2 regions of the Chimaeribacter sp. YP20170169 genome follow, and region 2 is predicted to be linked to the other one. Evidence: predicted binding sites of a transcription regulator. Region 2 holds the regulator's gene; the other holds the start of a gene.

Region 1 (4,844 bases), 940 kb from region 2:
AGCGCCAGCGCCAGGATGCCCGCCAGACCGGAGAAGTGGCCCATCTGTGCCACCACCAGCGTATAGACGAACAGGCCGACCACAATGGAGGGCGCGGAGAGCAGGATGTCGTTGATGAAGCGAATCACCTCAGCCAGCCAGGATTTGCGCCCATACTCGGCCAGGTAGATGCCGGCCATCACGCCCAGCGGCGTGCCCACCAGCGTCGCCCAGCCAATTAGCAGGCCACTGCCGATAATGGCGTTCAGCAGCCCGCCACCGGCGGTGTTCGGCGGCGGCGTCATCTCGGTGAACAGTGCCATCGACATGCCGTCAAACCCGCGCACCAGCGTGGTAAACAGGATCCAGCAGAGCCAGAACAGACCAAAGGCCATGGTGCTCATGGAGAGGAACAGCGCGAAGCGGTTCTTCTGGCGGCGCCATGCCTGTTTTTTGCGGCGTGACTCACGCAGCGCCGCACTTTGTTGTATGTCCATCGTCGCCATGCTAGCGGCCCTCATTCTTTGCCAGGCGCATCACCATCACTTTCGACAGCGCCAGGACAATAAAGGTAATCACGAACAGGATCAGGCCCAGCTCCATCAGCGCGGCGGTGTGCACGCCGGATTCCGCTTCCGCAAATTCGTTGGCCAGTGCCGAGGTGATGCTGTTACCCGGCATGTAGAGCGACAGGCTGTCGAGCTGGTAGGTGTTGCCGATGATGAAGGTCACCGCCATGGTTTCACCGAGCGCACGCCCCAGCCCCAGCATCACGCCGCCTATCACGCCGTTTTTGGTGTAGGGCAGCACGATGCGCCAGATCACTTCCCAGGTGGTGCAGCCGATGCCGTAAGCCGACTCTTTCATCATCACCGGGGTCTGTTCGAAGACGTCACGCATCACCGCCGCGATGTACGGGATGATCATGATGGCGAGGATCACGCCAGCGGCCAAGATACCGATACCGAAGGCCGGGCCGGAGAAGAGTACGCCGACAAACGGGATGCTGGAGAGTACGTTGCCCACCGGCTCCTGGAAATAGGTGGCAAACAGCGGGGCGAACACGAACAGGCCCCACATGCCGTACACGATACTGGGGATGGCCGCCAGCAGCTCAATCGCGATACCCAGCGGGCGCTTCAGCCAGTTGGGGGCCAGTTCCGTCAGGAACAGGGCGATGCCGAAACTCACCGGCACCGCGATAATCAGGGCGATCACGGAGGTCACGACCGTACCGTAGATCGGCACCAGCGCGCCGAACTGCTCGGCAGGCGCGTCCCACTCTTTGGTCCAGAGGAAGGCGAACCCAAATTTTTGGATGCTTGGCCAGGAGGAGATGATCAGCGAGACGATGATGCCGCCGAGCAGCATCAGGGTGATCAGGGCGGCCAGCTTAACCAGCGCCCCAAACAGGATGTCACCGTTTTTGCTCGGTGGCTTAATAGCCGGCTTGTACTCAGCCATACGACACTCTTCTCATTAACAAGATGGCCCGGCCGCAGGCCGGGCTTGGTAACCCGGCGAAGCCGGGCCGCGGTAGCCGGATCAGTACAGGGCTTTTCCGCTGCTGTCTTTGATGCTCTCTTTCCAGGAGGCGCGGATCTGCGTGACTACCTGCTCCGGCAGGGTAGCGTAGTCAAGATCGTTGGCGATCTGGTTGCCGTTCTTGTATGCCCAGTCGAAGAACTTCAGCACCTCGGCACCCTGTTGGGCATTCGGCTGGTTCTTGTAGATCAGGATGAAGGTGGTGGAGGTGATCGGCCAGGCGTCGCCACCCTTCTGGTTGGTCAAGTCCTGCGCGAAGGAGGTGCTCCAGTCGGCGCCCTTGGCAGCCGCGCTGAAGGCCTCTTCCGTCGGGGAGACAGCCTGGCCATCGGCGTTCACCAGCTTGGTGTAGGCCAGTTTGTTCTGCTTGGCGTAGGCATACTCAACGTAACCGATGGAACCCGGCAGACGCTGGACGAAGGCGGCGACGCCGTCATTACCCTTGCCGCCCAGACCGGTCGGCCAGTTCACGGTGTTGCCCGCGCCCACTTTCTCTTTCCACTCGCCATTCACCTTCGCCAAATAGCTGGTGAAGACGAAGGAGGTGCCGGAACCGTCAGCGCGGCGCACCACAGCGATGTTCTGGTCTGGCAGTTTCACACCGGGGTTCAGCTTGCTGATGGCCGGATCGTTCCACTTCTTGATTTTGCCCAGGTAGATGTCGCCCAGGGTGGCGCCATCCAGCGTCAGGTCGCCCGATTTCAGGCCCGGCAGGTTCACGGCCAGCACCACGCCGCCAATCACGGTCGGGAACTGGAACAGGCCGCTGCTGTTCAGCTTGTCTTCCGCCATCGGGGCATCAGAGGCACCGAAATCCACAGTCTTGGCAATGATCTGCTTCACGCCACCTGACGAGCCGATCCCCTGGTAGTTCACCTGGTTGCCGGTCTCTTTCTGGTAGCTATCGGCCCACTTGGCATACACCGGAGCCGGGAAGGTGCCGCCGGCGCCGGTCAGGCTGGCTGCGGCAAAGGCGGACATTGTCGTGAACGAAAAGGTCGCTGCCACAATACCGGCGACGGTGGTACGCATCAGTTTCATAATCTCTCCTGGGGATGGCAAATCCGGCTTAGGCCGTTTTTTGAGTATGTGAATCGCTGCAGGAGGGAAAATAGGACAGTTTGGTGACAGTAAAATGTAGTTAGTATGACAGTTTTATGACGAATGATTTTCAATCAGCCCCATTACCCAGCTTAGGCGGGACAGGGCAAAGATATTAATTAAAAATAATACAATCCACAGAAATTCATCAGATAAATCAATGTATCGCCGTGGCTGGCTTTTCAGCCCGTTCACCGGCGGCACTCCGGCTTGGTTTGATTGCCATCAACATCCCACGCCAGCGTGATGGCTAAGCTATTCCCTTTTTTGGAAGCAGCTTATGACCACACACAAGCCTTCTGGCCTGAAGGGCGGCCTGGCGCTCAGCCGGCGACGTTTCGTGCAGGCAGGCAGCGCCCTGCTGGCGGTGCCTTTCATCGCCAGCAACAAGGTCACCGCCGCACCGGCGACGGAACCCGCCTCCCCTGCCCCTGCCACCCGCGTTGTGCCAACCTGTAGCACCTTCGATTGCGGCGGCAAATGTGACATCCGCGCCCATGTTTCGCAGGGCATGGTAACGCGCATCACCACCCGCCCGGATAACGAGCTGGACCCGGAGATGCCGATCATGCGCGCCTGCGTACGCGGCCGCGGCTACCGCAAGTTTGTCTATCACCCCGATCGCCTCAAGTACCCGATGAAACGGGTCGGACGGCGTGGCGAGGGCAAATTCGAGCGCATCAGTTGGGACGAAGCGACCACCCTGATCGCCGACAACCTGAAGCGCATCACTGAACAGTACGGCCCGGCGGCGCGCTTTGCCCACACCAACACCGCCGTCAGCGGCGGCGCGTTTTCGGGTGACAAGATGCTGCGCCGGCTGTTCAACCTGACCGGTGGCTACCTTGAGCACTACCACTCGGTCAGCATGGGCAACACCGCGGCCGCCACGCCCTACACCTATGGCACCCACGCCAGCGGCAGTTCGCTCGACACGCTGGCGGACACCAAGCTGGTGATCCTGTGGGGGCACAACCCGAATGAGACGGTTTTCGGCCACACCAACCACTACTACCAGCAGATGAAGGCCAACGGCACGCGCTTTGTGATCGTTGACCCGCGCTACTCCGACACCGCCGCCTCGCTGGCCGATGAGTGGATCCCGCTGCTGCCGACCACCGACAACGCGATGATGGACGCCATGATGTACGTCATCATCAGCGAGAACCTGCACGACACGGCGTTCATTGCGCGCTACACCCTCGGGTTTGATGAGGCCTCCATGCCAGAGGGCGTGCCGCCGCACGAATCCCTGATGGCCTACCTGTTTGGACTGAAAGATGGCATTGAGAAGACGCCGGAATGGGCGGAAAAGATCACACGCGTCCCGGCGCAGACAATTCGCCATCTGGCACGGGAGTACGCCACCACCAAACCCGCCGCGTTGATTCAGGGCTGGGGGCCGCAGCGCCACAACTGTGGCGAGCGCACGGCGCGCGGCTCCACGCTGCTTGCCACCCTGACCGGCAACGTCGGTGTGCATGGCGGCTGGGCCGCTGGCTACGGCGGCATCGGCAACCGCAAGTTCATGGCCGAGGCCACCAGCCTGGATAACCCGGTGCAGGCCAAAATCTCCATCATGAACTGGGTGCAGGCCGCCGAGGATGCCAGCCAGATCACCCCGGAGATGGGGCTGAAAGGGGCGGAGCAGCTGGAGAGCAATATCCGCGCGCTCTTTTCACTCGGCAGCAACTACCTCGCCAACCAGAATCCTGACCTCCATCAGGCGGTAAGCGTGCTGGAGGATGAGTCCAAGATTGAGTTCATCGTCGCCAGCGATCTCTACCTTACCCCGAGCGCGCGCTACGCCGACCTGCTGCTGCCAGAGACCAGCTTTATGGAGCGCTGGAACATCGGCGAGACGTGGGGTACGGGCAACTACATCATTCTGTCAGAGAAGCTGGTGGCCCCGGACTTTGAACGGCGCTCTGACTACGAGTGGCTGCGTGAGGTGGCGGAGAAACTGGGCGTTGAGCGGCAGTTCAGCGAAGGCCGCACTGAGCAGGAGTGGATCGCGCATATCGTTGAAACCACCCGTCAGGCGATGCCGGAAGAGAACTTCCCCACCTTTGAGCAGCTTTGCGTACAGCGCCGCCACCTGTTCAAAAGCGAGCCTTACGTTGCTTTCGCAGAGAACATTGCCGATCCGGAGGCGCACCCCTTCCCTACCCCGTCGGGCAAGATTGAGATCTTCTCGCAGCGGCTGTATGAGATGCAGC
Region 2 (4,844 bases):
AGCAGCTCGGCGCGGTCATTGGCGTCCGCGTTCAGGAAGGCGGCGAACTGCCCCTGCGACAACATCATCGACTTGGTGAAGCGGCCAAAGTCCAGTCCGGTGATCTGCGCCACCGACTCCAGTTTGTCCCGCACCTTGTCGGCCAGGATCTTGCCATCGGCGCAGCGCGCCAGCTCCACCTTCGGCGCCTGCAAATTGCCATCCGGCGCGTTTTTGGCGCGTCGCTGGCTCCAGAAAGCGCGGTACGCCACGCCCTTCACCTCAAACTCCACCTCCGCCAGCGACTCGGCGGTGTGGCGGGTCATCAGCTCGTTATGGCTGGGGGTGACATTCAGCCGCGGCGTCTGGTGGTAGAGCGCCAGACAGATGGCATCCAGCAGCGTGGTTTTGCCCGCGCCGGTCGGCCCGGTGATGGCAAACAGGCCGTTGCTGAGGAAGGGCTCCTGGGTAAAGTCGATCTTCCACTCGCCTTGCAGGGAGTTGAGGTTTTTCAGCCGCAGGCTCAGGATTTTCATACGGATTGCACTCCTTCATTGGCTTCACGCACCTCTTCCACCACCGCGCGGAACATCTGCCGCATCCGTTCATGGTGCGCCTCGTCCGTGTCGGTCTCCAGCGCGATGCGCCGGTCAAACACCTCCGCCACCGACAGCTCATTCAGCGTTTCGCGCGCCTGCTGATCCAGCATGTTCTGGCGCTGCGCCTTGTGGCGGCGCAACAGCACCACCTCCACCGGCAGCCCTTCGGTGAGCTGCTGGATACGGCGCTGGATGTCGCTGAGGTAGTCCTGGGTGGCGACCTCAATGTCGAGCCACACCGGGCGGGCCGGATCGGCGCTGGCGAACGCCTGCAACTGCTGCTCAATCTCCACCAAAGTGCCCTTGACCACCGCCAGCGGCTGGGTGACCGGCACCGGCAGGGTTTCGACGCCCGCCAGCGCGCCGCCGTCAAACTCCAGCAGGTAGACGCTTTTCTGGTTATTCGCCTCGTCAAAGCTGAGCGGGATGGGCGAGCCGCTGTAGCGGATGTGCTCGGTTTTCGCTACGCACTGGGCGCGGTGGATATGGCCGAGGGCGATGTAATCCACCGGCGGGAACGCCTGCGCCGGGAAGGCGTCCAGGGTGCCGATATAGATGTCGCGTACCGAATCGGTAGTAGAGACGCCGACGGTAGTGAGATGGCCGGTGGCGATGATGGGCAGCGGCAGGCCCAGTTGGTCGCGCTTTTCCAGCGCTGACTGGTGCAGGGTGTGGTAGTGGGCGGCGATGGCCTCTTGCAGGGCCAGCTGTTTCTCACTGCCGGACTGGCCGGCGCGACTGAGCAGCAGGTCACGCGGGCGCAGGAAGGGGATGGCGCACAGCAGCGCGCCGGGGGTGCCGTCGCGCTGGTTCAGCACACAGAGCTGCGGCCGGTGATCGGCCTTCACATTGGCGATCACCGTGGTATTGAGGCAGGCGAGCAATTCACGCGACTCATTGAGCGTCGCGACCGAGTCATGGTTGCCGCCCAGCACAATCAGCTGGCAGCCGGTGCGTTGCAGATCCACCACAAAGCGGTTGTAGAGCTGGCGCGCATAGCTCGGCGGCGCGCCCGTGTCGAAGATGTCCCCGGCCACCACCACCGCATCCACCTGGTGGGCCTCCACCTGATCAATCAGCCAGCCCAAAAAGGCCTGGTGCTCGGCCGCACGGCTCTTGGTAAAAAACAGCTGGCCAAGGTGCCAGTCAGATGTGTGAATCAGGCGCATAACACTCTCTCTCGGTAATCCGCTCACGCTACCGCACCCGCCCGGCGGCAGATGCGGGGATTGACGCCAGCCCCGGCGTAATGGAGGCTGATTATAAACACCCGGCTGGCACGCTGTCGCGCCGCAAACCCCCCGATGTTTGCGAGATGCTTTCCAACTTCGTGATTTTACCCTGGCAGTCGCCGCCGTTCGCCGTAAGGTAGGCACCGGGACACGGCGTGGGGGAAACATTACCGAAACAGATATTCATAAATGTGTCATAAATCTGACGCATAATGGCGGCCGCAAACAAACGTGATCGCTAACCTATTGGCAGGATTGACGATGGTAAGACGCATATTGGTGGTTGAGGATGAAGCCCCGATTCGGGAGATGGTCTGTTTTGTCCTGGAGCAGAACGGTTACCAGCCGCTGGAAGCGGAAGATTTCGACAGTGCGATAAACCGCCTGGCGGAACCCTATCCCGACCTGGTGCTGCTCGACTGGATGCTGCCGGGAGGATCCGGGTTGCAATTTATCAAGCACATGAAACGTGAGGCGCTGACGCGCGACATCCCGGTGATGATGCTCACCGCCCGCGGTGAAGAGGAAGATCGCGTGCGGGGTCTCGAGGTGGGGGCGGATGACTACATCACCAAGCCCTTCTCGCCGAAGGAGCTGGTGGCCCGCATCAAGGCGGTCATGCGCCGCATTTCGCCAATGGCGGTGGAAGAGATGATTGAGATGCAGGGCCTGAGCCTTGATCCCTCCTCGCACCGGGTGATGGCCAATGAATCGCCGCTGGAGATGGGGCCGACCGAGTTCCGGCTGCTACACTTCTTTATGACCCATTCAGAACGGGTCTACAGCCGCGAGCAGCTGCTCAACCATGTCTGGGGCACCAACGTCTACGTCGAGGATCGTACCGTGGACGTGCATATCCGCCGCCTGCGCAAGGCGTTGGAGAGCAGTGGGCATGACCGCATGGTGCAGACTGTCCGCGGTACGGGCTACCGGTTCTCAACGCGCTACTGACGCCGCGCCGGAGATTATCACGTGCTGGAACGTCTATCCTGGAAGGGTCTGGCGCTGGAGCTGGCGCTGTTCTGCCTGCCCGGCCTGCTGCTGGGGCTGCTGTTTGGCGGTCTGCCCTGGTGGCTGCTGGCCAGCGTGCTGGTCGCGCTGGGCTGGAACTACTATAACCAGCTTCGCCTCTCTTATTGGCTGTGGCTCGACCGCAGCATGACTCCGCCCACCGGCCGCTGGAGCTGGGAGCCGCTGTTCTACGGCCTTTACCAGATGCAGCTGCGCAACCGCCGCCGTCGCCGCGAGCTGGCGCTGCTGATCAAGCGCTTTCGCAGCGGGGCAGAGTCCTTGCCTGATGCGGTGGTGCTGACCACCGAGGAGGGGATCATCTTCTGGTGCAACGGGCTGGCCCAACACCTGCTCGGCCTGCGCTGGCCGGAGGACAACGGCCAGAATATCCTGAACCTGTTGCGCTACCCGGAGTTCACCCGCTATTTGCAGGAGCCGCAATTCAACCGCCCGCTGACCTTGGTGCTCAATAATGGTCACCATGTGGAGTTTCGCGCCATGCCTTACTCTGAGGGGCAGCTGCTGATGGTGGCGCGTGACGTCACCCAGATGCGCCAGCTGGAGGGCGCGCGCCGTAACTTCTTCGCCAACGTCAGCCATGAGCTGCGCACGCCGCTTACGGTGTTGCAGGGCTATCTGGAGATGATGGGCGAGCAGACGCTGGAGGAGCCGTTGCGCAGCAAGGCGCTGCACACCATGCAGGCGCAGGGCCGGCGCATGGAGGGGCTGGTGAATCAGTTGCTGACGCTCTCGAAAATTGAGGCCGCGCCGCCGCCGGACATGCAGGAGCGGGTGGATATCCCGCGTATGTTGCGCATGTTGCAGCCGGAGGCGCAGACCCTGAGCGGCGGCCAGCATCACATTGAGTTCCGCATCAATGACACGCTGAAGGTTTACGGCAATGAGGAGCAGCTACGCAGCGCCTTCTCCAATCTGGTCTATAACGCCGTCAACCATACGCCGCCGGGCACCCGTATTGAGGTCTCCTGGCAGCGTACCGCGCAGGGCGCGCAGTTCCAGGTGAGCGACAATGGGCCGGGCATCGCCGCCGAGCACTTGCCGCGCCTGACCGAGCGCTTCTACCGCGTGGACAAGGCGCGCTCCCGCCAGACCGGCGGCAGCGGGCTGGGGCTGGCGATTGTCAAACACGCGCTTAACCACCACGACAGTCGGCTGGAGATCCTCAGCGAGCCGGGGGAGGGCGCACGCTTCATGTTCACCCTGCCAAAACGGCTGATTGTACCGGATACATTGACTCATGGCGCCGCGCAGACATAATCATCGGCTTTACGGACTTTTCAGCCGGACATCCGCATGATTCTTCGGTTCTACCGGCAGGCCAGCGCCTGCCTGCTGCTTATTCTCTCGGTGTGCGCGCCGGGCGTCGCTGCCGTGCCGCCCGCGGCGGGCCACGGTATGCTCTCTGGCAACCTCTCCAGCGTGGGTTCCGATACCCTGGCGACCCTGATGGCGTTGTGGGGCGAGGGGTTTTCCCGCCGTTATCCCGGCGTTAACTTGCAGATCCAGGCTGCTGGCTCCTCTACCGCGCCCACTGCGCTGGCCGCCGGTGCGGCCCAGCTGGGGCCAATGAGCCGGCCAATGAAAAATGCCGAGATCGCCTCGTTCCGCGAGCACTTCGGCTATGTGCCCGTTGCCGTGCCGGTGGCGGTGGATGCGCTGGTGGTGCTGGTGAATCAGGATAACCCCCTGACCGGCCTGACCCGTGGGCAGCTGGACGCCATCTTCTCGGTGAACCGCCGCTGTGGCGAGGGCGGCGCGGCGCGCCATTGGGGGGACGTCGGGCTGGGTGGCAACTGGGCCAACCGCACCTTTGAGCGTTACGGGCGCAACTCCGCCTCCGGCACCTATGGCTATTTCAAGCTACGGGCGCTGTGCGGCGGCGATTTCCTGCCACAGGTCAACGAGCTGCCCGGCTCCTCCTCCGTGGCGCAGGCGGTGGCTGGCTCGCCCAATGCCATCGGCTACGCCAGCATCGGTTTCCACACCAGCGGCGTGAAGGCAC

The links. Region 2 encodes PhoB, which activates phosphate uptake and scavenging genes when phosphate is short. Its sites were predicted from a motif close to CTGTCATAAAACTGNCNNAT; they were not measured.
Region 1: a site for PhoB is predicted at 2,636-2,655, ahead of pstS (phosphate ABC transporter substrate-binding protein PstS). Genes of this name have one in related genera too.

What each region holds. Positions count from the first base shown of each region.
Region 1 is NZ_CP176824.1:3,884,225-3,889,068, reverse strand. It holds gene pstA (phosphate ABC transporter permease PstA) at 1-485, opposite strand, end outside; gene pstC (phosphate ABC transporter permease PstC) at 487-1,443, opposite strand; gene pstS (phosphate ABC transporter substrate-binding protein PstS) at 1,525-2,565, opposite strand; gene ACK3SD_RS17725 (DMSO/selenate family reductase complex A subunit) at 2,906-4,844, shown strand, end outside.
Region 2 is NZ_CP176824.1:2,945,138-2,949,981, reverse strand. It holds gene ACK3SD_RS13485 (SbcC/MukB-like Walker B domain-containing protein) at 1-515, opposite strand, end outside; gene sbcD (exonuclease subunit SbcD) at 512-1,747, opposite strand; gene phoB (phosphate response regulator transcription factor PhoB) at 2,072-2,761, shown strand; gene phoR (phosphate regulon sensor histidine kinase PhoR) at 2,783-4,099, shown strand; gene ACK3SD_RS13465 (PstS family phosphate ABC transporter substrate-binding protein) at 4,136-4,844, shown strand, end outside.